One region of the Streptococcus sp. SP8 genome, then DNA from elsewhere that is predicted to be linked to it. Evidence: predicted binding sites of a transcription regulator. Region 1 holds the regulator's gene; each other region holds the start of a gene.
What was found. Region 1 encodes Rex, which represses fermentation and respiration genes when NADH is low (regulators of the CRP and FNR family bind a similar motif). Its sites were predicted from a motif close to TTGTGAANTANTTCACAA; they were not measured.

Region 1 (11,022 bases):
CTTGGAATACAGAAAGTGGAAGTACTGCATTTTCATCATCAAGGATTGCTTTAGTAATACGAGCAAGGGCAACGGCGATACCATAGTAAGTAGCACCTTTTTTGTTGATAATGGTGTAAGCAGCATCACGAACGCCTTCGAACAATTCAATCAATTCAGTTTCTTTAACGTTTTGAGTGTCTTTAAGGAATTCTTCAAGGTTTACACCAGCGATGTTAGCGTGTGACCATACAGCGAATTCTGAGTCACCGTGTTCACCCATGATGTAGGCGTGTACTGAACGAGCGTCCACATCCAATTTTTCAGCCAAAGCTTGACGGAAACGAGCTGAGTCAAGTGAAGTACCTGAACCGATAACGCGTTCTTTAGGGAATCCAGAGAATTTCCATGTAGAGTATGTCAACACGTCAACTGGGTTAGCAGCTACGAGGAAGATTCCGTTAAATCCTGATTCAACAACTTGTGTTACGATTGATTTGTTAATGGCAAGGTTTTTACCAACAAGATCAAGACGAGTTTCACCCGGTTTTTGAGGAGCGCCTGCAGTAATTACAACAAGGTCAGCGTCTGCACAGTCAGCGTACTCAGCCGCATAGATCTTCTTAGGTGAAGTGAAGGCAAGGGCGTGGCTAAGGTCAAGCGCATCTCCGACAGCTTTTTCATGCAATTGAGGAATTTCGATAATTCCAAGCTCTTGTGCAATTCCTTGGTTAACAAGTGCAAAAGCGTAAGATGAACCTACAGCACCGTCACCGACAAGGATAACTTTTTTGTGTTGTTTAGTCAAAGTCATGAGTCTAAACGTCTCCTTCTTATTTTTTTGAGATAGATTCTCGTACGTTTTCATTCTACCACTTTTGAAAGTCTTTGTCATCTGAAACAGTATGAATCCTTGATGTAAACGTTTTTACATTTGTGTTCCATAGCAGAAAAAAAGGCTAAAATGTGTTATAATAGTATGGTGAATTAAGTAAAGAGAGGCATTTTTTGAATGCAGGATAAGAATCTAATTGATGTGAATTTAACATCAGAAATGAAGACGAGTTTTATTGATTATGCGATGAGTGTTATCGTAGCTCGTGCCCTCCCTGATGTTCGTGATGGCTTAAAACCCGTTCACCGACGTATTTTGTACGGTATGAATGAATTGGGTGTCACGCCTGATAAACCGCATAAAAAGTCAGCTCGTATCACAGGGGATGTTATGGGTAAATACCACCCACACGGGGACTTCTCAATTTATGAAGCCATGGTTCGGATGGCGCAATGGTGGAGTTACCGTTACATGTTAGTGGATGGCCATGGTAACTTTGGTTCTATGGACGGTGATGGCGCCGCTGCACAACGGTATACCGAAGCTCGTATGAGTAAGATTGCTCTTGAAATGTTGCGGGATATCAATAAGAATACAGTTGATTTTGCAGATAACTATGATGCCAGTGAGCGGGAGCCCATGGTGCTACCAGCACGCTTCCCTAACCTTCTTGTGAATGGAGCTACAGGGATTGCCGTTGGGATGGCTACCAATATTCCACCTCATAATCTCGGTGAAACAATAGATGCCGTCAAATTGATGATGGACAATCCTGAAGTGACCACTCGTGAACTCATGGAAGTGCTGCCTGGTCCAGATTTTCCAACCGGAGCCTTGGTCATGGGGAAATCAGGTATTCATAAGGCCTATGAAACAGGGAAAGGTTCAATTGTTCTTCGCTCTCGTACAGAGATTGAAGTGACCAAGAGTGGTCGTGAACGGATTGTCGTTACCGAGTTCCCTTATATGGTCAACAAAACCAAGGTTCACGAACATATCGTTCGCTTGGTGCAAGAAAAACGGATCGAAGGGATTACAGCTGTACGTGATGAGTCTAACCGTGAAGGGGTTCGATTTGTGATCGAGGTTCGTAGGGATGCTTCGGCTAATGTCATTTTGAACAACCTATTTAAGATGACGCAAATGCAAACCAACTTTGGCTTCAATATGTTGGCGATTCAAAACGGTGTTCCAAAGATCCTTTCTCTTCGTCAAATTTTAGGTGCGTATATCGAGCACCAAACAGAAGTGGTGACTCGCCGGACCATCTTTGATAAAGAAAAAGCTGAAGCTCGTGCCCATATTTTAGAAGGCTTGCTCATTGCCTTGGATCACATTGATGAAGTAATCCGAATCATCCGCAATAGCCAGACAGACGCTGAAGCACAAGCTGAGTTGATGGCTAAGTTCAAGCTCTCTGAACGTCAAAGTCAAGCCATTTTGGACATGCGTCTTCGTCGTTTGACCGGTTTGGAACGAGACAAGATCCAGAGTGAATATGACGACTTGGTTGCCCTGATTGCTGATTTGGCTGATATTTTGGCTAAACCAGAGCGTGTGGCGACTATCATCAAGGAAGAATTAGAAGAAGTCAAACGCAAGTTTGGCGATGCTCGTCGAACTGAGTTGATGGTAGGGGAAGTTCTTTCTCTTGAAGATGAGGACTTGATTGAAGAAACAGATGTCTTAATTACCCTTTCTAATAAAGGATACATCAAACGTTTGGACCAAGCTGAATTTACTGCACAAAAACGTGGTGGACGTGGGGTCCAAGGAACCGGTGTGAAGGACGATGACTTTGTTCGTGAATTGGTTTCTACGAGCACCCATGATCATTTGCTCTTCTTTACCAATAAGGGGCGTGTCTATCGTCTAAAAGGCTATGAGATTCCAGAATATGGTCGGACAGCTAAGGGATTGCCAATTGTCAACCTCCTAAAATTGGACGAAGGTGAATCGATTCAAACCATTATCAATGTGGAGCAAGATCGCAGTGATGAGGCTTATCTCTTCTTTACGACGCGACAAGGTGTAGTTAAGCGCACTAACGTAGCAGAATTTTCAAATATCCGTCAGAACGGTCTGAAAGCTCTGAACCTACGGGACGAGGATGAATTGATCAATGTCTTCCTTACAGATGGCAATACTGATGTCATTATCGGTACCAAATATGGATATTCAGTCCGCTTTAATGAGGCAGTAGTTCGGAATATGGGACGTTCTGCTACAGGTGTACGTGGTGTGAATCTCCGTGATGGAGACAAGGTTGTTGGGGCAAGTGTTATCACCGACCAGGACGAAGTATTGGTCATTACTGAAAAAGGGTATGGTAAGCGGACAATGGCTGGCGAATACCCAACCAAGGGCCGTGGTGGTAAAGGAATCAAAACAGCCAATATTACAGAGAAAAATGGTCCGTTAGCTGGTCTTTTAACCGTTAAAGGGGATGAAGATCTGATGATCATTACCGATACCGGAGTTATGATCCGGACAGGTGTGGCTAACATTTCTCAAACGGGTCGTTCGACTCAGGGTGTGAAAGTCATGAGACTGGATCAGGATGCGAAAATTGTGACCTTTACAACTGTACAAGCTGATGAAAAAGATGAAGAAGTAGTGGAAGAAAACGAATAGATAAGGGGACAGCATGTCACGCAAAAGAAAAAAGAAAAAGAGTTTACGTAATACTCTTATCAACATCGTTGCAACACTTTTGATTATTCTCTCGCTTCTCTTAATTTTCAATGCTCCGATCCGCAATATGATCATGGTTTGGCATACCAACCAATATCAGGTTAGCAAGGTCGATAAAAAGACTATTGATAAAAACAAAGAAGTGAAGACGAGCTTTGATTTCCAACATGTCCAGTCACTCTCGACGGAAGCCGTGATCAATGCCCAATGGCAAGCTCAAAAACTTCCTGTAATTGGGGGGATTTCGATTCCTGAATTGAACATGAACCTTCCAATTTTTAAAGGACTTGAAAACGTAGCCCTTTACTATGGAGCAGGGACTATGAAGGAAAACCAAGTCATGGGACAAGGCAATTATTCTCTTGCTAGTCACCACGTATTTGGCCTTACTGGAGCAAATGCCATGCTGTTCTCACCATTAGAGAAAGCCAAGGCTGGTATGAAGATCTACATCACGGACAAAGAAAAAATCTATACTTATGTCATCTCGTCTGTTGAGACAGTGACTCCAGACCGTGTAGATGTCATTCAAGATCGTGAAGGTGTCAATGAAATCACCTTGGTGACCTGTGAGGATGCTGCAGCGACTTACCGAACGATTGTAAAAGGAAACTTGGAAACCTCTGTTGACTATGACAAGGCTCCAAAGGACATCCTGGATTCATTCAGCAAGTCTTATAATCAAATGCAACTCTAAGAAAATAAAGCCCGAGACAGAGATGTCTGGGCTTTTTCTATGTAGGAAGATAGGAGAAATTCTTGTAAAATTGTAAGAGATTGGTAATATAATGTAAGGAACTTGTCATAATATTGAGGGAAAATCAGTATATAATAGAGGAGAAAGAGTATGATAAGGAGGTAGAATAGTGACAAAAGAGCGAATTTATCATCACTTGCATCATTTCTATAATCTCTTAATAAATGATTTTCCACGAAATGGATTAATTACGAAAGGAATCTACGAAGTAGAGCAAGTCTACCAAACCTTAGAAGCCATTCCTCAGAGTCAGGAGTACTTGATCCGCTGTGAAATTCAACAGTTTTTAAAGGAGCTTGAACAAGTTCAAACAGGTTATCAGATCCGCTTTAATAAAGATGAAGCCTTAGTGTTAGATGATTTGAAGCAAGAAATCGCCTGTAAATAATGAAAGGTCGTTATTTTCTCAATTTATTACGAATTAATAAGTGAGGAGGAAATTATGTACGACATATCATTTATTGAACCATCTTTGCTTCCTAGAGAACGTTTGGTTTCTGAAGGGGTAGATAAGCTGAGTCATCAAGAATTGTTATCCATTCTCTTACGGACAGGCAATAAGCAAAAAAGCGTTTATGAGATTGCACAAGGTCTCTTGAGTTCGGTTAATAGTTTAAAGGAGTTAAGTCAATTAACCCTAGAGGAGCTACAGGAAATATCTGGCATTGGCCGGGTGAAGGCCATCGAACTTCAGGCTGTGATTGAGTTTGGACGAAGGATTCATAAAGATGAATTAATGAGTTCTGAACAGATCATGAGCAGCCAGAAATTGGCCCATAAAATACAACAGGAAATCGGCCATAAGAAACAGGAGCACCTAGTTGCCCTCTATTTAAATACGCAGAATGAAATTATTCATCAACAGACCATTTTTATTGGAACCGTGAATAGAAGTATTGCGGAGCCACGTGAAATCCTGCATTATGCCCTAAAACACATGGCAACCTCCATCATCTTGGCTCACAATCATCCATCTGGTGCTGTGTTCCCCAGTAAAAATGATGATGAAGTCACTCAGCGAGTCTTAGAGGCCTGTGAAGTAATGGGGTTGACCCTATTGGATCATTTGATTGTATCCGAAGAAAACTACTATAGTTATCGAGAAGAAACGGATTATTTGGTATAAAAAAGGTTGGAACCTTCTTGTTCCAACCTTTTTGTTGTTGAAGTATAAGTCTTTATTCTTCGTTTTTACGCATAAAATAAAGAAGTGTTTGCAATTCACTAGTAAGATCGACATATTGGACAACAACCTCTTTAGGAACTGTCAGATGGACTGGAGAAAAGCTTAGAATTCCTTTGACACCAGCATCTACTAAAAGACTAGCAACTTCTTGAGCCTTAACACTTGGAACAGTTAGAATGGCTGTTTGAATGCCTTCTTTTTTGAGATTCTCTTTGATCGTAGAAATCCCATAAATGGGGATCCCATCCTTACTTTTGGTATTAATCAGTTCATGATCATCTACATCAAAAGCCATGACAATTTTCATTTTATTTCGCTCATGGAAACGGTAATTAAGAAGGGCGCTTCCCATATTTCCGATCCCAACAATAGCGACATTAGTAATAGCATTGTCATTTAAAAGATCTGCAAAGAAGTTCATCAGTTTTTTTACATCATAACCAAATCCACGTCTTCCCAATTCACCAAAATAAGAAAAATCTCTGCGAACAGTAGCAGAGTCAATCCCAATTGCATCCGCAATTTGCTTGGAATTGGCGCGCTCTATTTTTTCAGAGTTAAAGCGTTTAAAAATGCGGTAGTAGAGCGATAAGCGTTTTGCTGTTGCGCGTGGAATTGGAGTATTTTTATCATGTTTCACAATATCACAACCTTTCCCTCTTATTGTATAGGAAGATTGTGAAAAAATCAACTATCTTGAACGGTTTTTCAAAAATATTTTTGTCTAAAGAAAAAGCTGATGGTGATGGGAGAGTTCCATCACCATCAGCTTAGTTTTCAGCTTGCTCTACCTTTTTCAAAAAAGCATAGAGCCCATCGACTCTCCCCTTATAGGGGAGTTTTTCACCCTTGTATTCAATGGAAACAATTGAGTAAGAGTCAGGCAGGGTTACACAGCCTGAAAATGCTAGGATGCAGGCTGCAAGGTCGGGATAAGTAGTCATTCGTTCTACTTGGTAAGCGTCGATATAAGTTAGGGTTACCATATTAGACCTCTGTTTTGTTGAAAATTTCTCTTTCGACAAGACTATCCATTAGGAAATAAAATTTTTGTTGGATAATGTCATTTTCTGGATTTTTAAAGATATTCACCAGACGAAGTCCAGACTTATCTGTAATATTGATTTTAAAACCTGTGAGGTCTTTGTTGAAGATAATTTTAAGCAAGAAGCCTTCACCGCTATTTGGAACAGCTTCGAGCAAACGATTTAACTCGTAATTTCCAACTTTTGTAACAGCAAATGTATTGTCACGTAAGGTATATTTTTTAACATTTGGGTGTAGACTATAGGTATATTTGCAGTCTTTCAATGAAACACTTGTTTCAAAAGCCATATTGTTCTCCTATGATAAAATTTCTTTAAGTTTTGAGAGGAAGTCTTGAACCTCCTCTACGGTATTGAGTTCTGAAAAACTAATTCGAAGGGATTCTTTTAGGCGTGAGCTATCTTTTCCATAGAGCGCCTCAAGGACATGGCTGGGTTGAACTGTACCGGCGGTACAAGCAGAACCTGTAGAGACAGAAATTCCAGCAAGATCGAGTCGCATCAATAATACATCATTTTGGACACCCGGAAAGCCAAGGTTCCAAACAAATGGAAGATGATCGTCATTCGCATTTACGTAGTAGTCGTAGGCTGCTAAACCATTGACTAGTTCCTGGCCAAGTTTTTGAACCTGGTTGAAATTTTCTTCTTGATGAAGTGTAGCTTGCTGAAGCGCAGTTGCCATCCCGACAATAGAAATGAGATTTTCCGTGCTGGCTCTCATCTTACTTTCCTGATCCCCACCATGGATGAGATTATCAAAGTCTGGGACAGCTGCATAAAGGAAACCAACTCCCTTTGGTCCATGGAATTTGTGGGCAGAAGCACTGAGAAAATCAATTCCCAACTCTTCGGGATAGACAGGGACCTTTCCGATTGCTTGGACAGCATCAACGTGAAAGGCAGCTGGATGATCTTTTAAGAGTTCTCCGATTTCTTTAATCGGTAGAAGATCGCCAGTCTCGTTATTGGCAAACATGGTAGAGACAAGAATAGTATCCGGTCTAAGAGCGGCCTTGATATCACTAGCCAGAATGCGTCCAACTCTTGGTTGGACGATCGTAACTTCAAAACCGAAACGTTCTACAAGATATTCGATGGGTTCTAGAACCGCATGGTGTTCCAAAGCGGTCGTAATGATGTGTTTGCCATCTGCTTGGTGTTTCAAGCAGTAGCCTTTTATAACGGTATTATTACTTTCTGATCCACCTGAAGTGAAGAAAATACGATTTGGAAGAGTATGGAGAGACTGAGCAATCTGCTCGCGAGATTCCCGGAGAAGTTTACTAGCCATCCGTCCATGAGCATGAAGGCTCGATGGATTTCCAAAAGTGGTCTTCATAGTTTCAGACATTTTATCAATGACTTCAGGTAGAAGGGGAGTTGTTGCGGCATTATCAAAATATATCACATTAAGACCTTATTTCTTGTGGTAGGCAAATAGAGGACTAACAGGTTTTCTTTCTTGAATGCGAACAATAGCTTCAGCGATCAGTTCGCTAGCTGTCAGATAGTTAATATTTTTTGGTGTTGGTCCATTTGGAGCAACAGAATCGGTTACTAAGATTTCTTTGATCGGAGCTTGGTCTAATAATTCAACAGCTCCTTTTACAAATAAACCATGGCTTGATACAGCATAAATTTCAGTAGCACCTTCGCGTTTGACGATTTTCGCAGCTTCTGAGAATGTCTTACCAGTATTGAGGATATCGTCAATCAAGATCGCTTTCTTGTCTTTGACATCCCCGATAATATAGCCATAATCACGGTTCGCATCATCTTGCTCGTAATCAATGATCGCAATCGGTGCATCAAGATATTCTGCTAAACTGCGAGCTCGTTTGACACCAGAGTTTTTAGGGCTGACGACTACGACATCAGGACCAGTTAGACCTTTGTTGATGTAGTGTTCTGCAAAAAGTGGAATGGTAAAGAGGTTATCCACGGCAATATCGAAGAAACCTTGGACTTGCACTGCATGGAGATCCAGAGTGACGACACGATCCACCCCAGCTTTGACCAACATATTTGCGACAAGCTTAGCAGTAATTGGTTCGCGAGGAGCAGCAGTCCGGTCTTGGCGAGCATAACCGAAGTAAGGCATGACCACATTGACAGTATTTGCGCTGGCCCGTTGGCAAGCATCCACCATAATTAAGAGTTCCATCAAGTGATTGTTGACAGGGAAACTGGTTGATTGAATGATATAAATATCATATCCACGAACACTTTCCTCAATATTGACTTGGATTTCACCATCTGAGAATTGACGGGATGAAATTTTCCCAAGTGGAACCCCAGCATGATCCGCGATTTTTTGCGCAATCTCTGGATTTGAATTGAGAGAGAAGAGCTTCATATTTTTTTTATCTGACATGTGATTCCAACCTCATTTAGATTTTTGATCTTAACACTATTTTAGCAAAAATTTGCGATAATTTCAGCTATTTTACAATCTTTCCGCCAATCTTGCGATTTTATTTTTTGCAGCTTTGTAGACGATTCCATGCTCTTTGATGAACTGATGGAAATTTTCTTCCTGCTCAGCGGTTTCGACCTCGATTTCTAATTCATAATCTTCAGTGTCTAGATAGAGACTGTGGTCTAGTGCCACCAATCCTGCAGCTGTTTCTTTTTCGAATCGTTCTGTTGTAAGGCTTCCCCAGACAGCGAGTTGCTCAACAGAGATTTCTTTAGAGATTAAGAGGTTTTTGATTTCTCCGTCAGGAAATTCATGTTGCTGGAGGATCGCCTCAGTTTCTTCAGGGCTGAGGTCTTGATTATATTCGAAGTGACCGACTACTTCAGGGACCTTGAGAGTCAATTCAGCCTGATCTGTGAAAGTACGCACCCGCAAAGCCATTTTTTCCTTACGGATGAGCTGATCTGGCGTATCAATATAGTGATTCGTTTGAATAACTAAGGGTGTATCTGTGAAAAGGGAGAGAAGGGACTGGTATTCTTGCTTATTCAACAAGGTTTTATATTCAATTTCTAAATGGTTCATTTTGTCATCCTTTGCTTTTTTTTGAAAGCGATTCATGATATAATAGGAGATGTGTTTATTGTATACAAAAATGGTTCAGATTACAAGGTGGTAGGATGGCAATTGATTGGGAAAACTTCTTAGACCCCTATATCCAAGCAGTTGGAGAGTTAAAAATTAAACTGCGTGGGATTCGTAAGCAATATCGTAAGCAACAAAAACATTCTCCAATTGAGTTTGTCACAGGGCGGGTTAAGCCGATTGAAAGTATCCGTGAAAAAATGTCTCGCAGGAATATTTCTGAAGAGAATCTTGCCCAAGATATGCAAGATATTGCCGGTCTTCGCATCATGGTCCAATTTGTAGACGATGTGGACGAAATCCTTGAGGTTCTGAGACAACGGCAGGATATGCGCGTGGTCCAAGAACGAGATTACATCCGCCACAAGAAATCAAGTGGCTATCGGAGTTACCACGTTGTGGTGGAGTATCCGGTTGACACCATTGATGGAAATGAGACGATCTTAGCAGAGATTCAAATTCGGACCTTGTCCATGAACTTTTGGGCAACCATTGAACACTCGCTTAATTATAAATATAAAGGAGACTTTCCAGACGAGATCAAAAAACGCTTAGAGACGACAGCCAACTTGGCCTATCTTTTGGATGAAGAGATGGGAGCAATTCGGGATGCCATACAGGAAGCTCAAGCTCTATTTGATCCACTTCATCGTAAGTTAAATGATGGCGTTGGAAATAGTGATGACACAGATGAAGACTACAGGTAAAAAAGTATCCATTATTCGCAATCGAAAGCGTCAAAGTGAAGAGGTTTTTCAGCAATTGCGCTACAAGCTTCGGAAAAATAATTTTATTTTGACGGAGAAGCACCCGGATATTGTGATTTCCATTGGTGGTGATGGGATGTTGCTATCGGCCTTTCACAAGTATGAACACCAGTTGGATCGGGTGCGATTTGTTGGTGTCCATACCGGACACTTAGGATTCTATACAGATTACTTAGACAGTGAAATTGATAAGCTAGTTGAGAATTTAAAATATGATACAGGTGCCAAGGTTTCTTACCCTATTTTGAATGTCAAGATTACTTTTGATAATGGGGAAACCCGTACCATGAGAGCGTTGAACGAAGCAACGATTAAGAGAAGCGACCGAACCATGGTTGCCGATCTTACGATTAATGGAGTGGATTTTGAGCGCTTCAGAGGAGACGGCATTACTGTTTCGACTCCTACAGGAAGTACGGCTTACAACAAATCCTTGGGAGGAGCAGTCCTTCACCCAACTATTGAGGCGCTGCAAATCGCTGAGATCGCCAGTCTCAACAACCGCGTTTATCGTACCTTGGGTTCTTCTGTCATTGTCCCTAAAAAGGATAAGATCGAGATTACACCGACGAGACCTGGCTTTCACATTATCTCTGTTGACAATTCAACCTATTCTTATCGCAATATTGCAAAGGTAGAATACCAGATTGACAACCATAAGATTAATTTTGTGGCAAGCTCCAGTCACACC
Region 2 (11,022 bases), on a different contig from region 1:
AAGAGGCTGGGACAAAAGTCCTAGCCTCTCAATTGTCTTTGGATTGTCGGGCAAGACGCAGTGGTTGAGTGGGCTCTACTACGCTGATTTCATCAGCTTTTACAGCCCTACTCAACTGTGCGGAGGTGGGACGACGAAATCGAATTCTAACGAATTACCGATTTCTGTCCCACTCTCTTTCTTTATTTGTTGCTATTCTTATCCGGTAAAAGAAAACTAAGACCCACGCAAGCAAGGACACCCGCTGTGATCACTAAGCCATTTGAAACCGGCAAGAGATCGTAGATCGCGTTTGCAATCATCAGAGCAATTAAAGCACAGATGACACTTGCCTTGTAGTCCTGTTTCAACAGATTTTCAAGCGTAAAGAAAGCAAATAAGAGAACGGGGAATAAAGGCCAGATATTCACATCGATCTTTGGAAAGCCAACCATTCCCATTGTGACAACCGCAAGAGCTGCCAGAATAAATCCAAGTCCAAGTAATTTTTTCATCATCGTATACCTCGTTTTTATTAATTGGAAGTATTGCTTCCTTTGATGATTCTATGATAGCAAAGAGCCCCTATGGAGACAAGGACTTTTGACTAAGCGGTCAAAAATGGCGCCTATGCGGTCAAAAAAAGAGCGAGACAGAACGAATCGGTTATCACCATCATTCGTCGTCTCGCTCCTTCAAAGCCGTTTCTTCCTATGCCGATTGCAGGGATCGAACCTGTGACCTACGCGTTACGAGTGCGTTGCTCTACCAACTGAGCTAAATCGGCGATTACCTTCTTAGTATAGCACTCTGAGAATAGATGTCAAGAAATTTTCATCTCCATTAGAAAAAGCCTTTCCTGAGACAAGGCTTTGAGATTCTTCCTATTACGAACCCGCACTTTCGTAGGCATCTAAGCCCTTGTCCCATAGTTTCAAAGAAATAACAAAGAAGACAAGGGAAATTAGAATCAAACCACCAATGTTAAAGAGCCCATCCTTGTCCTGCAAGAAATAACTGGCAGGATAGTAAGCCGTAAAGGCGAAAGGTACAATAAAGCTAATTAACCAACGAAGGAGCGAATTGTAAATAGAAATAGGATACTTGGCAAAATCATTAAACATATAGAAAATGTAAATCATGGCACCTGACTGCTTGGTCCAAAAAGCGATGCTAGCTGTCGCGATTTTTAAAGAAGTATAAATCAAGGTCGCAAAAGGAATACAGACTAGAAAAATCAGGAATTTTGGAAGAGTCCAAGAGATGCTAGTTACTGTTGTTCCTAATAGAATGCCACCGACCAAGAGTTCACCCAAGGCATCAATCTGAAAGGTCTCAACCAGAATATGAAATAGGGGATTGATAGGACGAGTCAGATACTTGTCAAACTCCCCTTTTCGAACTAGTCGTTGACCTAAAGCCCAGAGATTGTCAAAAAAGAGATGATCTAGTCCCTTTGGAATTAAGGAAAATCCATAGATAAAGGCAATTTCTTGAAAAGTCCAACCTTCTAGGGAGGGAATGTGTTGAAAGATGACATTGAGAAACAAGAGGTTCAGGCCTTGAGTCAGAAAGACTCCCAACACACCAACCACAAAATCTACCTTGTATTCCATGATTTGCTTGATGTACTGTCTGATAAAAATCAGATGCATGCGTTGATATTTTTTCATACTAACCTCCCTGAATGGTGATAAATGACTGGACTCGTTTCCAAATCAACTGAGACAAGCCCACCATCACTATAAGCCAGAAAAGCTGAAGCAAAAGTGCTTGAAGAATCTGACTAGCATCGTATTTCCCAACAATAATCATGACCGGAGTGTAAATTAAGGATGAGAAAGGTAAGAAGGACAGAATATCTGAAATGACCTTTGGAAAGAAAGCCAAGGGAATCAAACTCCCAGACATAAAGGCCACTATGGAAGTCTTAAGTAGGTTGGAACCCCAAAGATTTTTAAATACAAAGGCTGAAAATCCAAAGCAGATATTAAAGAAAAAGTTAATCAGATAAGCCAGAGTTAAGCTAAAGAGATAAAGGACAGTTAATCCCAGCACCTCTAGAATACCTTGCCCAGATAAGATTTTTATCAAAACAATGACACTTAAAAATGGCAGGCCAACAGAGATAAAAATCAACCACTTGGAGCCAAGTTCGGTGAAAAGGTAAGAGGCCGCAAAATGCACTGGTCTCAGCAAGCGCATGATAATGGAGCCATCCTTGACCTCCTCCCCAATCATAAAGGAGCTATCAGACCTGGTCAACAGATTGGTCACAAAACTCATGATGATGTAGAGAGTGATATCTGCCATACTGAAGCCCTGAATCAAAGGCTCCTGAGAGGAGTCAAAGACTGCCTTCCAGAGATAAAAGGCCACAAAAGCCCCCATGACATCACCAATCCGATAGAGAATAAAGTTGACTCGATAGGTAATCAACTCCTGAATCCCCGCATTGATAAAGGGTTTATAACGTCTCCACAATTTGACCATCTTAGAGCTCCTTTCGGTAGAAGCGACGGATAATATCTTCAATATTCGTATCTACCATCTTCAAATCACGGACCTCAAAATCAGATAAGGTTTGCTTGATAATATCGGCCGACTGGTAGCGGGAACTATCGAATTCAATATTGAGAGTATTTCCTTGTCTATCAATGGACATATCAGGCAAGCCCTCATAATGAGAGAGGAGATGATTTTGACCTGGCGTCAGGTCAAAGGAGAGAGTCTTCATCTTTCCAAAGGTCTCCTTGAGCTGGCTAACCGTTCCATCAAAAATCTCTTGCCCCTTATCAATCATAAAAATCCGATCACAGAGTTGCTCAATATCACTCAAATCATGAGTAGTCAAGAGAATAGTTGTCTCTTCCTCCTGATTAATCTGGGTAATGGCCCGACGAATGTTGTCCTTGACCGACACATCCAAACCAATAGTCGGTTCATCTAAAAAGAGAACTTTGGGATTGTGAAGCAAGGAAGCCGCAATATCCGCCCGCATCCGTTGACCTAGTGAAAGAGTCCGCACAGGATCCTTGATAAATTCCTTCAAATCCAAAACTTCATTCAAAAAGTCCATACGCTTATGGAAAAGCGAGTCCGGTACATCATAGATCTCTTTCAAAACCGTGTAGGTCTCTTGCAGAGCCAAATCCCACCATAACTGGGTGCGTTGTCCGAAAACGACTCCAATATCCTTGACATAATCTTGGCGATTATCCTGCGGAATCTTGCCGTTAATCCGACAAAAACCAGATGTCGGTTTTAAAATCCCTGTCAGCATTTTGATGGTGGTTGACTTCCCAGCACCATTTGCCCCGATAAATCCTAAAATCTGCCCTTTTGGAACTTCAAAAGTTAAATCCTTGACCGCTTCAAAGGTCTGCTTTTCAGGATGAATAAAGGAGCGCAAGGCTCCCTTTAAACCCGGCTCCTTAACTGTCTTCACAAAATTTTTCCGAAGATGTTGCACTTCTATCATTGCCATATCTATCTCCCTATCGTAAGAAGCAACATTGTATTTTTGACCACAAATATTCTAAATCCTTACTTTCTACACTTTCTAAATATTATTACAGAAGGCTTTATACCAACCTATTATAATCCAATAAAAAAAGGAATGCAAGCGTTTGCTTATTGATTATGAAATGAGAAATTTTTCTCTTAAAATAATACTTTTAAGCAAAAATTCTGGTTTCATCGTTTCCTTAAAATACCAAAAAAACTGCCTTCTTTTTCAACATAAGGAAAGAAAGCCCTAATAACACCCTTTTATAGTGCAAATGTCTACGGAAAACAAGTGTTAATTTATATCGAAAATTTTTATCCCTAAGAAAAGATAAAAAGGTGATGCTGCATCACCTCCCTCTACCAAGTTAAGTCTTCAATCATGCTTCTTACTTGTGAATCAAGAGTCTTATCCTTCTTCAGTTCTCCAACCAAAGTCTGAATCTGCCGGACTAGATTTGGATCATTGTCATTATAGCATCGATGAAGCATCCAGATGTTATGCACAGTTGGACTTTTTAGAACTGACTCCATCAATAATTCCTCATAGCCTTGATGATAAAATCGCTCCACAAAGTGAACCAACTCACCTGGAGCTCCAAAATCTACTTCTGGATGCTTGGAAATAAAGTCTAAGACGGGGTCAACCAAATCAAAGGGTTGAGGGTAAGCCTCCATGGCATCTACAATCTCGTCTGCCAACTCAAATTCTTGGTCTTCAGTAATTGCATCATGCAAAGCAACTAACATATCATCTTTAGTAAGCATCTGATTCTCCTTTTCAACTTTTCCATATCATTATTCGTTTTTGAACTTCTTCTTCACTCATCAAACCTTGTTCGTAAGTAGTTTTCCAACTCCTTTTGGGATAAATCACTAGGAAGTTCAAACACATACTCATAACCTTCATCACAAAAGGAAACTTTCTCTTCAGGTGGAAACCATTTCCGAAGCCAGATGATATAGGAGGCATAATCTTGTAACCTGTTCGTTGAATCAAAGTAATCAATCACAAAAACATTTTTCTTGCTACTCAGTGAACTTTCCAAAGTAAGCTGAGGACTTTGATAATCCCAAGAAAGCGAGTAAGCTTTTTCAGGATTCGTCCTTTCTCTGATCAAAATACCTGGAAATTTTTCTCTCAAAGCAGTACAAAAGGCTTGTAAATCTAGGAATATGGGGTCTTTACTCTCAATAAAGACAAAATCAGCAGTACTCATCAGTCTCTCTCCTTCTTTTTAAAACTGAAAACAGACCTTAACCATCAATGGCAAAATTCTCCAGACTCTCAAATGCCTGCCCCTGATAGTCAAAAGAAAAGATATGAATATCATCAAAAGTTTGATCGCAGAAAGTAACGGTTTGTCTTTCTGGCTCGATGATGGGTTTACCCAATTTTTCAGTAGCTTCTTCATCTGTGAAATACCCATAAAATTCTTGTAAATGAGGCAGTATAAATGCAAGAATACGGTAAAGATTTTTATGGTAATTGGCTGCAAGCAACTGAGCTTCCATCTCAAAGTTTCCACTTGGTTTTTCTTCCCAAGCTACAAGAACATCATCTACTTCATGTAGGTAGGCTTGCAAGGACTGATCGAATATCATGGCTATTTTTCCTTCAATTCTATTTGTAATAACAGAAAATAAAATCACATAGATTGAACTAAATGATTACCTAGATGTAACTTTCATAATTCTTTTCACACTCTTATCTTTGTCAACTAGAAAGCAATCTGGAAAAGTCATCTGTCCCCATTTTTTATAATCAAAACTTGAATCAAAATGATTGATTAAGATTCCTAGCAAATTTCCATGAGAACTCAGTAAAATGGTTTTATCTGAGTACCTTTCTTCCAAGTCCTCAAATAAATCTAAAATTCTATTTAATGCTTCTCGATTGGACTCTCCTCCAATAAGAGATTTATCTGGATTTTGCCATAAATATTGAATTGTTTTTTCAAACTCAGTATCTTCAATAAATCTTGAGGATAATTTTCGCTCTCGTAACCGATTATCAAGAACTATTTTATCAAATTGAATTGGCGAGCTATTAATCGTTTCAAATGCTCGTTTATAAGGACTAGAAAAATAATAATCAATATTAAAAGAATTCAAAAAATCTAACTGATTAAGAGATGAAAATCCTTTTTCTGACAAAGTTCTATTAAAATCATCACTTGAAAATCTTGAATGAGCATGTCTAAGTAAAATATAAGAATTATTCATAAGTCATTACCTTTCAATTATTATCATCAGTCTCAATGGATTTTTAAGCCCTCAATTATTCTCTAAAAATTCTTTAATGCGAGAAACAATAGCATCGCTTTGATAATGATAGAGGTCGTGAGGCGCATCCATATAGTCGACTTGAACATTAGACTGGTCGCTTGCAAATCTCTCTGCATAAAGTTGCCACTCTGATTGGCTAAAGGTCGTGCCTTCACCGTTAGAAACCAGGAGTAAGGCTGGAATTTTCGGATTAATGCTAGATGGAACTTTCTTGGCATTTTCCTTTGCCAAACGCGATTCATGAAACATAGCTTGTGACATCAACTGCTTATAAGCTAGAAGTTTATATTGTTTTCGTTCACTTTCGATCAGAGTTTGATTTTTTATATATAAGGACTCAGGAAAGTAGCGTAATAAGCCAATCTTGCTGCTCCAATATGCCACAGTGAGCAAGGTCTGATTCTCCTTTAAATCTTCATAACTTGATGGCAATGCCCAATCTAAACCAATCAAAGCTTTCACTTCATCAGGAAACTTCTCCTGCCAAGCAAGACTCTCTAAACTAGCCATAGAATGCGAAATAATCACATAAGGACCTGAAACATGAGCTTGCGCCAAAGCTTGACGGGTCTCAGAAAGGACCTCCATCACATCTCTTGAACGATCACTATCTTCACTAAAACCATATCCTGCTCGCTCCACGACAACAACCTTGTATTTTTTGGATAGGGGATCTGATAGATTCTTAAAGTCTAGGATAGGAGAGGCGATACCTGCACCGGAAAGAAAAACGATTGTTTGAGGTCCTTCTCCTTTAACAGAGACATTCATTCGATGTCCATTGACTGTAACTTGTTTACCAATGGGTGTGAGAAGCTTACTTTCATTTCGTAAACTAAATTGATGAAAAACAAATGTAGCACCTAAAAAGATCAGGAGAAAGCCACAAACGATCCAGCTCCACAGTTTGAATTTTTTCATAGGCATATTGTACAAAAATTAACCCCTGGAAGCAACCTTTCCCAAACAAAAAAACAAGATCCACATGGGACCTTGCTTTCCTGTTTTTAATTAAGCTTTGCCTTCTGAACCGAATACGTCGATACGTTCTTCAACAGCTGCAGTAATTGCTTCGAAACCTGGTTTCAAGAATTTACGTGGGTCGAAGAGTTTCTTCTTGTCGTATTCTGCTTCGTTTGCATCGTATTCACGTACGAATTGACGAGTAGCATTTGCAAATGCGATTTGGCATTCAGTGTTCACGTTAACTTTTGCAACACCAAGTTTGATAGCTGCTTGGATTTGATCATCAGGGATACCTGATCCACCGTGCAATACGATTGGGAATCCTGGAACAGCTTCAGTCAATTTTTGCAAGTGGTCAAGGTGAAGACCTTTCCAGTTTGCTGGGTAAGGACCGTGGATGTTACCGATACCTGCCGCCAAGAAGTCGATTCCTGTAGCAACCATTGCTTTAGCGTCTTCGATTGGTGCCAATTCACCGTCACCGATGATACCGTCTTCTTCACCACCGATAGTACCAACTTCAGCTTCTACTGAGATACCTTTAGCATGAGCTTTTTCAACGACATCTTTCGCCAATTTAAGGTTTTCTTCAACTGGAAGGTGTGAACCGTCAAACATGATTGAAGTGTAACCAGCTTCGATACATTCAAGAGCATCGTCGTAGTGACCATGGTCAAGGTGAATAGCAACTGGTACAGTAATACCCATTGATTCTACAAGGTTTTCAATAAGGGCTTTACATACTTTGTAACCACCCATGTATTTAGCAGCACCCATAGAAGTTTGGATAAGTACTGGAGCTTTCTTAGCTTCTGCTGCACGCAAGATAGCTTGAGTCCACTCAAGGTTGTTTGTGTTAAATCCACCAACTGCATAACCATTGTCACGAGCTGCTTGGACAAATTTTTCTGCTGAAACGATTGCCATTTGTTATAGGCCTCCTATAAATTTTTATGGGGTTAATCCCACTTACATTGTTTATTTTATCACTTTTTAGATGAAATTGCTAGTTTTTCCTGTGTCTTTAAGCGCTTTCTTACGATAAATAGGGTGGAATCTCCTAACTCCTAAGACTTTCATCCTAGCAAATAAGGAAAAGAGAGTGGGACAAAAGTCCTAGCCTCTCAATTATTTTTGGATTGTCGAGCAAGACGCAGTGGTTGAGTGGGCTCTACTACGCTGATTTCATCAGCTTTTACAGCCCTACTCAACTGTGCGGAGGTGGGACGTCGAAATCGAATTCTAACGAATTACCGATTTCTGTCCCACTCTCAATTCTCTTCTTTAAAATTTTTTAGTGAAAGGAGAAAGGCAATCCCGCAAATCACAAGGAATACCGCTGCAACCCATTGAGAATAGAAATAAGCAGCAAATAATTGACTGTCGGTGAACATTTTTCCAAGAAGCCCGTTTACCAATCTAAAAAGAAAAGGAAAGGTGTCAGGTACAGCAAGAAATATCGCAACAAGTAGAATAAAGCCTGCCATCAAGAAAAGATTGGGAATCCACTTTTTAATCCTTTTCTCTTTTCTGAGCAAACACTTAGAAGCAATCGCTGCTAGAAAAACGAGGACATTCCATATGTTTAAGGCAATAAAATATCTAAAAGTATCCTTGTATGCGCCTATCGCCATAGCTAAAATCATGATAGGACCGAAAAAATTAATGGCACTTCCCAATAGTGCAAAGAGGCCATCGACCAAAACCAGATACTTCTTCTTCATTTTCTCACCTCATCTCACACCTATTCTACCACAAAGAAATTTGAAAACAAAAAAAGATAGCCAAAGCTATCTTGATCCGATGCGGAGAGAGGGACTTGAACCCTCACGACCTAAAGCGGTCACAGGATCCTTAGTCCTGCGCGTCTGCCAATTCCGCCATCCCCGCGATTGAGTACTTTACTAGTATATCAATCAACAACTTTTTTGTCAAGATTTTTTTCAAACTTTTTTCAGGGTTTGTCATTTTTTCACAAAAAGGGATCAGGTTTCTCGACCTGATCCCTTGATTCTTATTTGCTATCGTGGTTTTCAACTGCCGCTGTGATAAAGGCTGTGTAAAGTCCTTCTGGGCGGTTTGGACGGCTTGACAATTCTGGGTGGTATTGGCAAGCGACAAAGAATTTGTTTTCTGGGATTTCAACGATTTCGACCAAACGGTTGTCTGGTGAAACGCCTGAGAAGACAAATCCTGCTTCTTCGAACTGTTCACGGAAAGCATTGTTAAACTCATAACGGTGACGGTGGCGACGTTGCACCACTTCTTGATTGTCATAGGCAGCTGCTGCTTTTGAGCCTCGTTTGAGTTTAGATGGGTAAAGACCGAGACGGAGCGTTCCTCCCATGTCTTCCACATCGATCTGGTCCCGCATGATATCGATAATCGGATACTTAGTTCCTGGATCCAATTCGGACGAATTAGCTCCTTCTAAGCCTAAAACGTGACGAGCAAATTCGATACAGGTTAACTGCATACCCAAGCAGACACCCAACATTGGGACGTCCTGTTCACGCGCATACTTGATGGCTTGAATTTTTCCTTCTGTTCCCCGTTGACCAAAACCACCTGGGACGATGATTCCATCCGCATCTCCAAGGAGTTCTGCCACATTTTCAGCTGTCACATCATTGGCATTGACCCAATTAATCTTGACTTCTGCATCATTGGCATACCCTGAGTGCTTCAAGGCCTCAACGACAGAAATGTAGGCATCTTGCAATTCTACGTATTTTCCAACCAAGGAAATCTTGACCTGTTTCTTGAGGTTCATGACCTTGTCGACCATCGCAGACCATTCTGTCATATCTGCTGCAGGAACATCCAATTTCAAATGGTCACAAACGATTTGGTCCATATTTTGTGCTTGCAAGTTCAATGGGATTTGGTACAAATGTTCCACATCCAGTGATTCGATGACAGCTTCTGGTGCGACATCACAGAATTGAGCCAACTTGTTCTTAATTCCTTGACCAGCTGGTTTTTCTGTACGGATGACCAACATATTTGGTTGAATCCCAAGACCACGCAATTCTTTCACAGAGTGTTGCGTCGGCTTGGTTTTCATTTCTCCCGCAGCCTTTAAGTAAGGAAGAAGGGTGGTGTGGATGTACATAACATTTTCAGCACCAACATCTGCCTTCATTTGACGAAGAGCTTCAAGGAATGGAAGGGACTCAATGTCTCCAACTGTTCCCCCGACTTCTGTGATGATGACATCTGAATCCGTCGTCGTCGCTGCTCGTTTGATCTTTTCTTTCAAAGCATCTGTGATATGAGGAATAACCTGTACAGTCGCGCCCAAGTATTCTCCACGACGTTCCTTTCGAAGGACTTCGCTATAAATTTTCCCTGTTGTCACATTTGAGTACTTATTCAAATTGATATCAATGAAGCGTTCATAGTGACCAAGGTCCAAGTCTGTCTCTGCGCCATCGTCTGTGACAAATACTTCCCCGTGTTGGTAAGGACTCATCGTCCCTGGGTCAATATTGATATAAGGGTCAAATTTTTGGATGGTCACTTTCAATCCACGATTTTTGAGCAAGCGACCAAGACTTGCTGCGACAATCCCTTTCCCGATGGATGATACGACACCACCCGTGACAAAAATATATTTTGTTGACATGTGCTTTCCTCTTCTTCTAATGTTGTAGAGGCCATTCCTCTTTGCAGAAAAAACAAAAATAGCTCCCTAATCCTTAGGGAGCTCCGACCTCAAAATGAGGTGCCCGAACAATATCTTACCGCAAATGGTCTACTTTGTCAAATTGAAAATTTCATGAAAATAATTTTCGCTGTTTACACGACCTTTTCCACTCCATTTTGTGTGACGAGAAATTTCTCAAATTGAAGCTGAGGCATGCAAAGAGCAAGGTCCTTGTGGATTCGTTCTAGCGCTTCTAAACGCATCTCGACTGACGTCTCGGTATTTCCTTGGATGACAAAGAGGGCGTTTTGCGTAGTCTCCTCAAATTTGTAATGGTCACTATCGCGTACATCCAACCAAGCCAGAACTCCTTTTTGATCCCGGTAGACAGGATCTGTCGGTGCTACATGCTTTTCGCTAGAAAGGATGGGGAAGAAGAGATCTTCTCTTTGACTCACTGTAAATTCAATCGGTCCCTCAATCTTATCTAGGTCATGTCCTCCAATTGCGAGAAAGGACTTCAGAGATTCGACATTATAGATATCGATGATGCTATTGATCTGAGGAAGAGCTCCTCGATGCTGGATGTTTCGGATAAGAGCTAGGACTGTTGGGGGATTTTTCTTGATGCT
Region 3 (11,022 bases), on a different contig from region 1:
CTAACATCTTTTTCTCCTACTTATGAAAAATCAAAGGCCGTCGCTTGTCCCTTGTCCAAGTCCACCAATTGAGCTGAAGCAGCCTCCAGCTGACCTGCCAAATCTGACAAGCGAGTAGAGTAGGCCTTTGCTTGGGCGAGGTTCTCCGCCTCTACCGCTTGGTCCCAACAAGTATCCATGGAGAACTCTCCTAATAGTTGCTCCACTTCTGCGTCTGTTAAAAATTGGGCCATGCTGTGGGCCATTTGAGACACCTCAGCGACCTTATGAGAAACTGTCTCCTTAGCCTCTTCAAGCTTATCCTTGATTTCTGCCTCAAAGACAGTTGCTTGCGCTGAAGCATTCTGCGCTACCGCCAGCACCAATTCCTCCCGCAATTGAATGGTCTGGGTTCCAGATGCGCCTGCCAGTTGCTGATGGAGGCTAGAAATGCTTGGCTTTTCCTGCCCATACATGGAGACCACTGAAGCAGATGATGGCTGATTTTCTGAAGTGGAAGTTTCCCGATCTCGTTGGGGCATTTCAATAATTTTCTGTGCCTGATCTTGTCTTCCTTGCACGTCACCTTCTAACTCCATTTGAGATGGCCTCCTTTCTTGGATTTATTTTTTCGTTTCCTATAACTGAAAAAGGACCATAACCCTTCAGCTACAGGCAGATTCACACACTATAGGGTAACATAAAATAGCTCGGAATGCTATAAAAATAACACAATTTCTGAAAAAAAGTCTAATTTTTTATGAAAAAACGAGTTTTGGACCCAAATAGCAAAAATCCCCCGCTCTTTCGAGTGGGGGTAGCTGATAAACATCAGTTGTTCCTTGGCGTCTTATTTACGACGTCCTGGACGTTCCTTGTAACCATAGTAAGCATCTTCGATGATTTCTTGCATATGGTCTACCATTGGAAGACGTGGGTTAGCTGGTGAACATTGATCTTCATAAGCAAGGAAGGCCAATTCACGAGAATGTTTCTTCCATTCTTTTTCATCGATGCCTTGTGCTTTGAAGTTCATTTCGATACCACAGCGTTCACCGAGTTCGTATACAGCTTTTGCGTAAGCTTCAACGGCTTCTTCTGGAGTAGAGCATGGAAGTCCTAGCATACGAGCGATATCTTGGTATTTTTCATCTGCACGGTAGTAGTTGTACTTAGGCCATGTAGCTGTCTTAGCTGGCCGTGTACCGTTGTAGCGGATAACGTATGGAAGCAAGATGGCATTGGTCCGTCCGTGGATGGTGTGGAATTGCGCACCGATCTTGTGGGCCATTGAGTGAGAAATACCGAGGAAGGCATTGGCGAAGGCCATACCTGCGATGGTTGACGCATTGTGCATCTTTTCGCGTGAATGGAAGTCCGCATTCTTGACTGAGCTTTCCAAGTTTTCAAAGACAAGTTTAATAGCTTGAAGAGCAAGACCATCTGTGAAGTCGCTAGCCATTTGTGATACGTAAGCTTCTGTCGCGTGCGTCAAGACGTCCATACCAGTGTCTGCTGCAACAGATCCTGGAACTGTCAATACCAAGGCAGGGTCTACGATGGCAACTGTTGGAGTCAATGAGTAGTCTGCGATTGGGTATTTACGGTTGTTTGCTTTATCAGAGATAACGGCAAATGGAGTTACTTCAGATCCTGTACCAGATGTTGTTGGGATCGCAATAAATTTAGTCTTCTTACCAAGCAATGGGAACTTGAAGGCACGTTTACGGATATCCATGAATTTTTGTACCAAGTCACGGAAGTCCACTTCTGGTTGTTCGTAGAAGAGCCACATAACTTTGGCCGCATCCATTGGTGATCCACCACCGAGAGCAATGATCGTATCTGGTTTGAAGGCACGCATGATCTCTGTACCACGTTCAACAGTTGTGATATCTGGATCTGGTTCTACGTCTGCAAAGATTTGGTAAACCACCTTGTTGCGACGAAGGTCAAGCTGTTCGATGATACGATCAAGGAAACCAAGCTCTACCATAGCGTGGTCTGTAACGATCATGACACGTTCAACGTCACGACATTTTTGTAGGTATTCAATTGAATCACGTTCAAAGTATGTTTTTGAAGGAAGTTTCATCCATTGCATGTTATTTCTCCGGCGTCCGACTTTTTTGATATTCAAGAGGTTGATGGCACTAACGTTGTCCCCAACAGAGTTGCGTCCGTAAGAACCACATCCAAGTGTTAATGATGGCAAGAAGGCATTGTAAACATCCCCGATACCACCGAAAGTCGAAGGAGAGTTGCAGATCACACGAATAGCTTTAACTGCTTTACCAAATTCTTTGGTCAATTCTTCATCAGCAGTATGGATGGCTGCTGAGTGACCAAGACCGTTGAATTCAACCATTTGGCGAGCTTTGTTAATTCCGTCTTCACGGCTTTCAGATTTCAAAACAGCGATGACTGGTGACAATTTTTCACGAGTCAACGGTTCTTTTTCACCAACTTCTTTACATTCTGCCGCAAGGATATTGGTTCCTTCTGGTACAGTGAAGCCAGCTTGTTCAGCGATCCATGCTGCTGGTTTCCCAACGATGTCCGCATTCAATTTCGCACCTGCACAGTTCTTGCTGTTGGCTTTTACGCCGAAGCAGAACTCTTCAAGAAGGGCTTTTTCTTTTTTGTTGACAAAGTAAGTGTGGTAAGATTTGAATTCTTCAACAAACTCATCGTAGATTTCTTTATCGATGATGACCGCTTGTTCAGACGCACAGACCATACCGTTGTCAAATGATTTAGACATGACGATATCGTGTGCTGCTTGGCGGATATTGGCTGATTTTTCAACGTAAGCAGGAACGTTTCCGGCACCTACCCCAAGAGCTGGTTTTCCACAAGAATAAGCAGCTTTTACCATGGCGTTACCACCGGTCGCAAGGATGGTCGCAACCCCTTCATGGTTCATCAGGGCACTAGTTGCTTCCATAGAAGGTTGGGTAATCCATTGCACACAGTTCTCAGGTGCTCCAGCTGCAATTGCTGCATCGCGTACGATTCGTGCCGCATGAGCAGATGATTCTTGAGCGGATGGGTGGAAGGCAAAGACGATAGGGTTCCGTGTCTTCAAGGAAATCAATGCTTTAAAGATTGCTGTTGAAGTTGGGTTGGTTGTAGGTGTGATCCCGCAGACAACTCCGACAGGCTCAGCAATAAGGGTCAAACCAGTGACGTCATCTTCTGAAATGACACCAACTGTCTTGGTGTGACGCATGTTATTTACTACGTGTTCACAAGCGAACAAGTTCTTCGTCGCCTTGTCTTCAAAGACTCCACGACCAGTTTCTTCATAAGCATGAAGAGCAAGCTCACCGTGTGCGTCAAGAGCAGCTACAGATGCTTTCGCTACAATGTAGTCCACTTGCTCCTGGTTCAATTTGCGCATTTCTTCAAGCGCAACAAGCGCTTTTTGCACCAACTCGTCTACGTGTTTTTCAGCAGCGAGTTTCTTTTCTTCAGGTGAGAGAGTTTTTTTATCAGCCATTTGATACTTTCCTCCAATGTTTGAAACCCTTATCCTTTTCTAGAACTTTTTCATGTTTTCGGAAATTTTCAAGAATAGTGTAAGAAATTTCGATTTGTTAATTATTTCACAATATAATTGTACTCTATTTTGAGATTTTTGTAAACACTTCCAAGCAACTTTCACAAAGATTTTTTTGAAGTTTGTGAAAGTTTTATCAATTTGATTGCTGCAAAAGCAATTCTTTCGCAAAATTGTGAAAAAATAATTTAAAAAACTTTTTCTTCACAAAGTGATGTTTTCAATTGATTTTTGTAAGCGTTTTCTTAATCTTACTAAAAAAAGCAACTTTTTACAAGTATAAAGTTGCTTTTTGTTTTATTTTGTTAGGATATGTTTTGTTTCAGTTTCAGAGAAGTATTTTTACTTCTTGACTGGTCCTTTTTCAGCCTTATCTAGGGCTTCTTTAACTGTTTGAGCATAGAGTTCCCCGCCATTGGTTTCCATATTGAAGTGAACAGAGTCTGTTCCCACCCAAATGTTTGGATTTTCAATTGCTACTTGATACCAGTCCGCAATGGTGATAAAGTCGTATTTCTTGGCTAGTTCCAATTCATAAAGACGCGTTTGAACCGATTCACTGGACTGATCGTTGGCATATCGACCATCATATGGTGTCACAAGGATCAGGCGACGGCCTTTTGGAAGTTTTTCAACATACTGGTCCAGCAATTCTTTGTAGTTGCTTACAGTATTGGTTCCTAGGGCAATGACCACATTTTTTAGGAGAACTTTATTGGAAATATCGGTCTCAAAGACCTTCATTCCATTTTCCAACTGACGGCTTACCACCGCATCGATCTGGATGCCAGGGATCGCTTTAGTCAGGTAGTCTTGTGCTCTCAAGTTAACCGAATCACCGATCATGGTCACACCATTTGAGACGTTATAGTCTGTTGCCGTCGCATTGTCCACCTGCGTCCGTGTGACCTGCATTTTGCTGTCTGCTTGATTGAGCCCACTCACTACCAAACTCTCATCAAAAGCTCCGACTGTTGGTGCAAAGGCAGAGATCCCGATCATCAAGAGAGCTAATGGAATCATGAGGTAAAAGATTGGCTTGGTCAAAAAGCTGAGATCCATCTTCATACCAAAGACACGAGGCTCCTTGCCTGCAATGGTTGGCTCCAAAATATAGAAGGACAGAGCCGTTAGAATCAAGGAAACGATCGTCGTCACAAGGGCTGCCATCATATTTCCCAAATGTTGAGAGAAGATGATAAAGAAAGGCCAGTGGAAAAGGTAAACGCCATAACTGGTATCTGCCAAGAAATTGAGGATGGCTGGTTCTTTTTTATCTGGCGTCTTTTCATGGAGAATGCGGGCCGACAGAATCATGGCACAAGCTGCGATTGTCGCTGCTAAAAAGCCAAATAGATAGGTCCACAAGCTATCAAATGGTAAGAAAAGACTGAGCACAAACAAGAAGGCAAAGCTTCCACCCAAGACCGATAAGGTCTTTTTCATGCTCCAAGACTGCACCAATTTTGTAAAGTTCGGGCTGACATTGGCAATCCCTGTCACCGTTGCTAGGCATGATCCCGCAAAGAAGGGGAAGATGTGAGTGAAGCTAGAAAAATAGATAGTAGAGAAATTAGCTGTCAGAAAGGCGCGGATGAACATGGACAAGAAGGTGAAGAGAAAGAGCCCGCTGGATGCTAAGAAGAGCATACCTCGGTACTTTCCAACCGTCTTAGCCCGCTTAGCCAAGAACCATGCCAAAAGTGCCCAGAGCACATAGTAATGCACTTCTAGAGCCAAACTCCAGGTATGAAGGAAGAGATGCGGAATGAAGTTACTTTCGTAACTACCACCCGTTGCCATCTCAAAGAAATTGGTCACAAAACCAAAGACCGCCGCAATCTGAGTCCCAATACCAGCCACGTAGTCCCGTTGGACCATAAAGGTAAAGGGCATCACGACCAAGACCATAAAGACAAGGGGTGGTACGATCCGGTAAAAGCGCCGTTTCAAGAATGCCAAATAGTCGATTCCTTGCTTGCGCGCAAATTCATCGATCAAGAGCGCTGTAATCAAAAATCCTGAGAAGGTGAAGAAAATATCTACCCCAATGAAGCCTCCAGGAAAGGCTTTTTGGAAGAAATGGTAAAGCAATACCAATAAGAGTCCTGTAACACGGACGAGTGAAAACCATTTAATGCGCATTTTGATAAATCCCCTGCTTGAATGTTCCTTTGTATACGACGTTGGCTTCTGTGGTTAAGGTGCCTTTGCCCTCCGGCTGGCCGTTAACAAACTGCCCTTCATAGGTCCAACCATCCTTGGACTTAAACTTACCATAGCCGCTAAAAGAGCCGTTGACGAGGTTACCTGTATAGGTATCCCCATTTTTAAAGGTGACGGTTCCCTTGCCATTCATCTTGCCACGGACCAAACTTCCGTCGTAACGGATCGCCCCCTTATCCAAGGTCAAGACACCCTGACCTGGAATGGCTGAAAAGAAAACCAACAAAGCAGATAGAATAATCACGACTAATGCTGCTATTTCTAAATTTTTTCGCGTCAGATAGACCTTATAAGTCTCATAAAATTCTTTCATATTCTGTATTCTCTCACATATCAAACTCTTAGGAAGTTGCTAACTGATCTAACCAAGCCTTACAGCCAGTCAGGACTCTGGAATAGGTCTCCTCAAAATCACCGGTATACCACGGATCTGGCACACTTTCAGCAGCAAAAAGATGAATCTTGTGCTCTGTCCCTGCAGGAGCTATTCGCTTCAGATCTGCTACATTGTTTTCGTCCATCCCTAGGATCAAATCAAAGTTGTAAAAATCCTCTTCCTTGATCTGTAAGGAAGTCTTAGCTGGATCATACGGGACCTGGTGTTGTTGAAAGATTTTCTGGGTTCCCCGATGGATGGGATTGCCATGTTCCCAGCTAGAGGTTGCCCGACTTTCAATCTCATACTGATCCGTCAAGTCCTTCATGACAAACTCCGCCATGGGGCTCCGACAAATATTTCCTAAGCAGACAAAGACGATTTTTTTCATGATTCCACCTAACTCCTTGTTCGGACTGCCCAACCTAGCTGAGCTCTTGGCTTTCCACTATGGAAAACCAGCATACTATTACTATTATAACAAAAATGTGACAGAAAGATGACAAAGGGACTCCATCATTTTAAAAAAAAATCAGATTCCTTTTTCAAATCTGATCTGTTTCTCTATTTTGGAAAACGAACCTCTAATGGAGGCCATTTACTCTGCCAATTTTTCTTTTTCATCCGCTCTGTATAAACCGCTAAACGCTCGGGGCTGGCTAAAAAATGCGGAGTCGGCTGAACGATGAAGTCTTCGATATCCCTTGTCCCATAAGGGAGAAAGAGCTCTAGCTGACCGTCTTTCCTTAAGCGAACCGCAAGAGCCGTACACTGCTCGGGGTATTTGGAAACCGCATCACAGGCACTGCGATAAGGAGCCGTCCCCGGACTATGCTGGTGCATATAGACTTGATTTTTCACTTCCCAAGCGAACTGGGGATAGGTCTTCTTTAAGTCCTGCTCGATCTGCAGAGTCTCCTCATAGCTGATCTCAGGGTCATAAAAGACCAGATCCATATCGGTTGTCGCGTCAAACCCTGGTTTTCCAGAGAGCTGGTTCCAGATGAAATTGCGCACCGCGCCCGCCGCTAACCAGGCATCTGCCAAGTTGAGATCTCGAATAATAGCCAAGACAGTCATCATCTCCGGATCCGCTTGGATTTGTTCTACTATCGCTTTTTCCGTCAGCATCTTCTTCTAGTCTCCATTGTAGGGGTAACCCAAGTGTTCATAAGCCTTGCGGGTCGCCACGCGCCCTGTCCGGGTCCGCATGATAAAGCCTTTTTGAATCAAGTAAGGCTCATACATATCTTCTACAGTCTCGCGTTCTTCAGCAATATTGACTGATAGAGTCCCAAGCCCGACCGGGCCACCGCCGTACATTTCAATCATGGTACGCAGGATCTTTTGATCGACATAGTCCAGCCCTTCATGGTCCACATCCAGCATAGAGAGGGCCTTGTCGGTAATGGTATCGTCAATCAAGCCATCGCCCATGATCTGGGCAAAATCGCGCACCCGTTTGAGCAACCGATTGGCAATCCGAGGAGTCCCCCGACTACGAAGAGAAAGCTCTTCGGCAGCTTCGTGGGTAATCTCCATCTCAAAGATTTCGGCGGTCCGCTCGACAATCTCTGTCAGATCATCTTGCTCATAGTATTCCATGTGCCCCGTAATTCCAAAACGAGCGCGCAAGGGATTGGACAGCATACCAGCTCGAGTCGTGGCCCCAATCAAAGTGAAAGGAGGAAGGTCCAGATGGACACTCCGGCTGCTCTCCCCAGCGCCAATCATAATGTCGATGTAAAAATCTTCCATGGCGCTGTAAAGCACTTCTTCGACTGACATAGGAAGACGGTGGATCTCATCGATAAAGAGGACATCCCCCGGTTCTAGATCATTGAGGATAGCTACCAAGTCACCGGCCTTTTCAATGACAGGACCAGAAGTCTGCTTGAGATTGACGCCCAGTTCATTAGCGATGACAAAGGCCATGGTGGTTTTCCCAAGCCCCGGAGGGCCAAAAAGAAGGACATGATCCAGCGCCTCATCCCGAAGCTTAGCCGCCTCAATAAAGATTTTCAGCTGGTCCTTGACCTTATCTTGACCGATATATTCATGTAAATATTGCGGGCGCAACGTCCGTTCAACGGCCTCTTCATCGCCCATGATTTCATTGTCTAAAATTCTACTCATACAGTCTATTATAGCAAAAAATGATACCTTCGGTACCATAAATAGAATATGTTTTTTAAAGATCCTGGTTCTCACTAGCGTTCGTTAGAATAAGTTGAATGGTTGCCCTCATCGCCAACCTTTCTTTTTATTATACAGTCCCTTCTTCTTCATCTATCGCTCACCATTTCACTTTATAATTATTTCCTTTAATGATAAAATTAAAGCAACAACGTTTAGGAGGTAAATTTATGTTTACTAAAACAAAGAAGATCCTTTTCGGTTTCTTGGCATTCTTTGCAGTGCTCCTTATTGCAGGATGTCAGTCTTCTCCATCGCAGTCTTCTAAAACAAATAAGTCTTCTCAAACAGATAAATCTCCTCAAACAATCAAAGCACCACAAGATCTTACAAAGGATCAACAAGGAACTTGGAAATGGACTGACCAACAAATGACCATTCAAAAAGTATTCCTAGCTTCTAATATCAAAAAACTTGCCGCTGTACTAATGCTTGATGACTTCGATAAGGTTAAGATGACGATGACCATTAAAGATAAAACCGTTGAATTGAAGTACCATTTTGATTACAGAAAACTGTATGAGGATCAAGCATTTGCAACAGGAGAGAACAAAGCGAATTATGAATCGTATTTAAAAAATAAAACTGCTGAATTTAAGAATTATATTCCAAATTTGAAACATACAAAGATTACTCTTGACGAACCTAATTATGCCTATGATTACTCTCTAACTGGAGAAATCGATACACAGAAACATACTATTACGTTCCCTGAAACACCTACATTTTTAAGTAGAATTGTTATGGGAACCACGTATAACTCACTTGTACCAATTACTTATACTTACACCGTTGAAGGTAACCAACTAACACTTTATGCTGAAGGTAAAGATGAACAAAGTCATTTTAGAGTAATACGTCTTCGTTTCAATTACGTAGGAGACAATCATTAGAAGGAGTGATCAATCATGAACAATATGAAAAAAAGTTCCCTATGGATGTTTTCCCTTCTTGCTCTTCTATTTGTATCAGGATGTGGGCAACAACAGAAACAACAGCAACAGAAACAACAAACAACCGCTGAGACTACAACAGTTGCAGAAACTACCACAGTAGCACCTACCCCAGTCTCACTCGAAGGAGACTGGAAAGCTGTAGATTTTAGAGATACAGTGGAACGTACTTTCTTACTTTATTATAATGATGCTAATAGTCGATTAAAGGTTACTGAAGCCTTCCAAGATATCGTTCCGACTCTAAAAATCACAGGAACAGATGTAACTTATTCTTATAGTGCTGATATGAATAAGTATATTGATTTTTATGCTGAACAGAATAAAGATGAATATCCTACAAAAGAAGAAGCTACTGCCATCCTTCTAGGCGTAAGAGAAAAAAAATTTGGAAGTTTTAAACATCAAACTGGAACGTTTGATAACGATACAAAAGTGTTAACTGCAACGTTAAAAGATGGAGTTTTAAACGAGAATGCAAAAACGATCGTATTCCCTGAAGTTCCAAACATCTTTGGAGTTCTACCTCTTTATATTAATTCTACAGACGTACCAATTACTTATCACTACGAATTGAATGGTGACATCCTTACAATTTACGCTGAAAAAACATTCGAAGAAACAGGAGCACATCTCGTTTATCCGATGAAATTCAAGAAAGTTTCAGATCCTAAAACTAATTAAATAACTCACTGAGAGTGAGACAGAAATCGGTAATTCGTTAGAATTCGATTTCGTCGTCCCACCTCCGCACAGTTGAGTAGGGCTGTAAAAGCTGATGAAATCAGCGTAGTAGAGCCCACTCAACCACTGCGTCTTGCTCGACAATCCAAAAATAATTGAGAGGCTAGGACTTTTGTCCCAGCCTCTTTTCTGTGCAAAAAAATAATTTAGGAAGCCTTGAGAATCTCATCTATTGGGGACTCTGCTACATACAATTTTCCCGTTTCTTATGTTGAATAATCGGTCAAGTTACAAAACAAAATTGCGATTTGTTTGAAAGCCCTTGCAAAACAATTGTGTTGAACGTATAATATAAGCGTAATACAATCATCTATTTTAAGGAGGTCTAACGATGATTAGACGTTATAAAAAATTATTTTTAGCATTCGTTGCTCTGTTCTCAGTCTTCCTACTAGCTTCTTGTTCTCAAAAACAAAGTGGCTCTAAAAATGCTGCTAAAACAGAAACAGCAAAAGTCGAAACGATTGATGGCGAATGGGAATTAGTCGATACTCTCGATGCTTTAACGGAATCCATCGGAGCCTATACCCTCCATGGAATCCACTTTGCACACTTGCTTGAATCTGTTAAAGACTTCAAAATGGACATGAAGATTGAAAACAACACGGCAACCATTAAATACGACTATAACATTGATAACTTTATTAAAGCTTTCTCCACTGTCACAACAGAAGCTAGAGGCAAGACTGAAGAAGAATTCAAAAAAATCATGTATGACTCTCATGAAGGATTTGCAAGCGACTTTAAGAAATACAAAGTCAGCATGAATAAAGATACTGGCGTGTTTAGCTACGAAGCAACGGGTTCTATTGATCAAGGTGCCAAAACAATGACCTTTGATGAAGGACTTTCCGTAGCAAACTCATTCTTCTTCTCATTCGGTGAAAATCGCGTTTCGCCAAACACATATCACTACAAATTAAAAGACGACATGCTTTATGTCACGATTGACGGAAAAGCGAAGAAAAATAATCTTCCAGTTCACT

Region 2: the regulator Rex is predicted to act here: its motif matches at 7,716-7,733, upstream of PCY11_RS09835 (class II fructose-bisphosphate aldolase).
Region 3: the regulator Rex is predicted to act here: its motif matches at 3,576-3,593, upstream of adhE (bifunctional acetaldehyde-CoA/alcohol dehydrogenase).

The regions. Positions count from the first base shown of each region.
Region 1 is NZ_JAQFJL010000001.1:184,031-195,052, reverse strand. It holds gene PCY11_RS00920 (L-lactate dehydrogenase) at 1-793, opposite strand, end outside; gene gyrA (DNA gyrase subunit A) at 992-3,448, shown strand; gene PCY11_RS00910 (class A sortase) at 3,462-4,205, shown strand; gene PCY11_RS00905 (porphobilinogen deaminase) at 4,375-4,653, shown strand; gene radC (DNA repair protein RadC) at 4,708-5,391, shown strand; gene PCY11_RS00895 (redox-sensing transcriptional repressor Rex) at 5,444-6,091, opposite strand; gene PCY11_RS00890 (DUF4649 family protein) at 6,222-6,437, opposite strand; gene PCY11_RS00885 (DUF1831 domain-containing protein) at 6,439-6,786, opposite strand; gene PCY11_RS00880 (cysteine desulfurase family protein) at 6,796-7,908, opposite strand; gene PCY11_RS00875 (ribose-phosphate diphosphokinase) at 7,918-8,874, opposite strand; gene PCY11_RS00870 (CYTH domain-containing protein) at 8,947-9,504, opposite strand; gene PCY11_RS00865 (GTP pyrophosphokinase family protein) at 9,600-10,271, shown strand; gene PCY11_RS00860 (NAD kinase) at 10,255-11,022, shown strand, end outside.
Region 2 is NZ_JAQFJL010000019.1:415-11,436, reverse strand. It holds gene PCY11_RS09885 (hypothetical protein) at 183-494, opposite strand; tRNA gene PCY11_RS09880 (tRNA-Thr) at 694-766, opposite strand; gene PCY11_RS09875 (ABC transporter permease) at 867-1,652, opposite strand; gene PCY11_RS09870 (ABC-2 family transporter protein) at 1,654-2,472, opposite strand; gene PCY11_RS09865 (ATP-binding cassette domain-containing protein) at 2,474-3,466, opposite strand; gene PCY11_RS09860 (hypothetical protein) at 3,847-4,254, opposite strand; gene PCY11_RS09855 (hypothetical protein) at 4,308-4,706, opposite strand; gene PCY11_RS09850 (hypothetical protein) at 4,744-5,091, opposite strand; gene PCY11_RS09845 (histidine phosphatase family protein) at 5,158-5,712, opposite strand; gene PCY11_RS09840 (alpha/beta fold hydrolase) at 5,764-6,702, opposite strand; gene PCY11_RS09835 (class II fructose-bisphosphate aldolase) at 6,787-7,668, opposite strand; gene PCY11_RS09830 (hypothetical protein) at 8,013-8,465, opposite strand; tRNA gene PCY11_RS09825 (tRNA-Leu) at 8,546-8,631, opposite strand; gene PCY11_RS09820 (CTP synthase) at 8,756-10,369, opposite strand; gene PCY11_RS09815 (B3/4 domain-containing protein) at 10,543-11,022, opposite strand, start outside.
Region 3 is NZ_JAQFJL010000003.1:37,741-48,762, reverse strand. It holds gene PCY11_RS04610 (hypothetical protein) at 1-7, opposite strand, end outside; gene PCY11_RS04605 (hypothetical protein) at 21-578, opposite strand; gene adhE (bifunctional acetaldehyde-CoA/alcohol dehydrogenase) at 830-3,481, opposite strand; gene PCY11_RS04595 (acyltransferase family protein) at 3,884-5,686, opposite strand; gene PCY11_RS04590 (hypothetical protein) at 5,676-6,080, opposite strand; gene PCY11_RS04585 (low molecular weight protein-tyrosine-phosphatase) at 6,109-6,534, opposite strand; gene PCY11_RS04580 (nucleotidyltransferase family protein) at 6,708-7,274, opposite strand; gene ruvB (Holliday junction branch migration DNA helicase RuvB) at 7,281-8,279, opposite strand; gene PCY11_RS04570 (hypothetical protein) at 8,510-9,232, shown strand; gene PCY11_RS04565 (hypothetical protein) at 9,248-9,976, shown strand; gene PCY11_RS04560 (hypothetical protein) at 10,368-11,022, shown strand, end outside.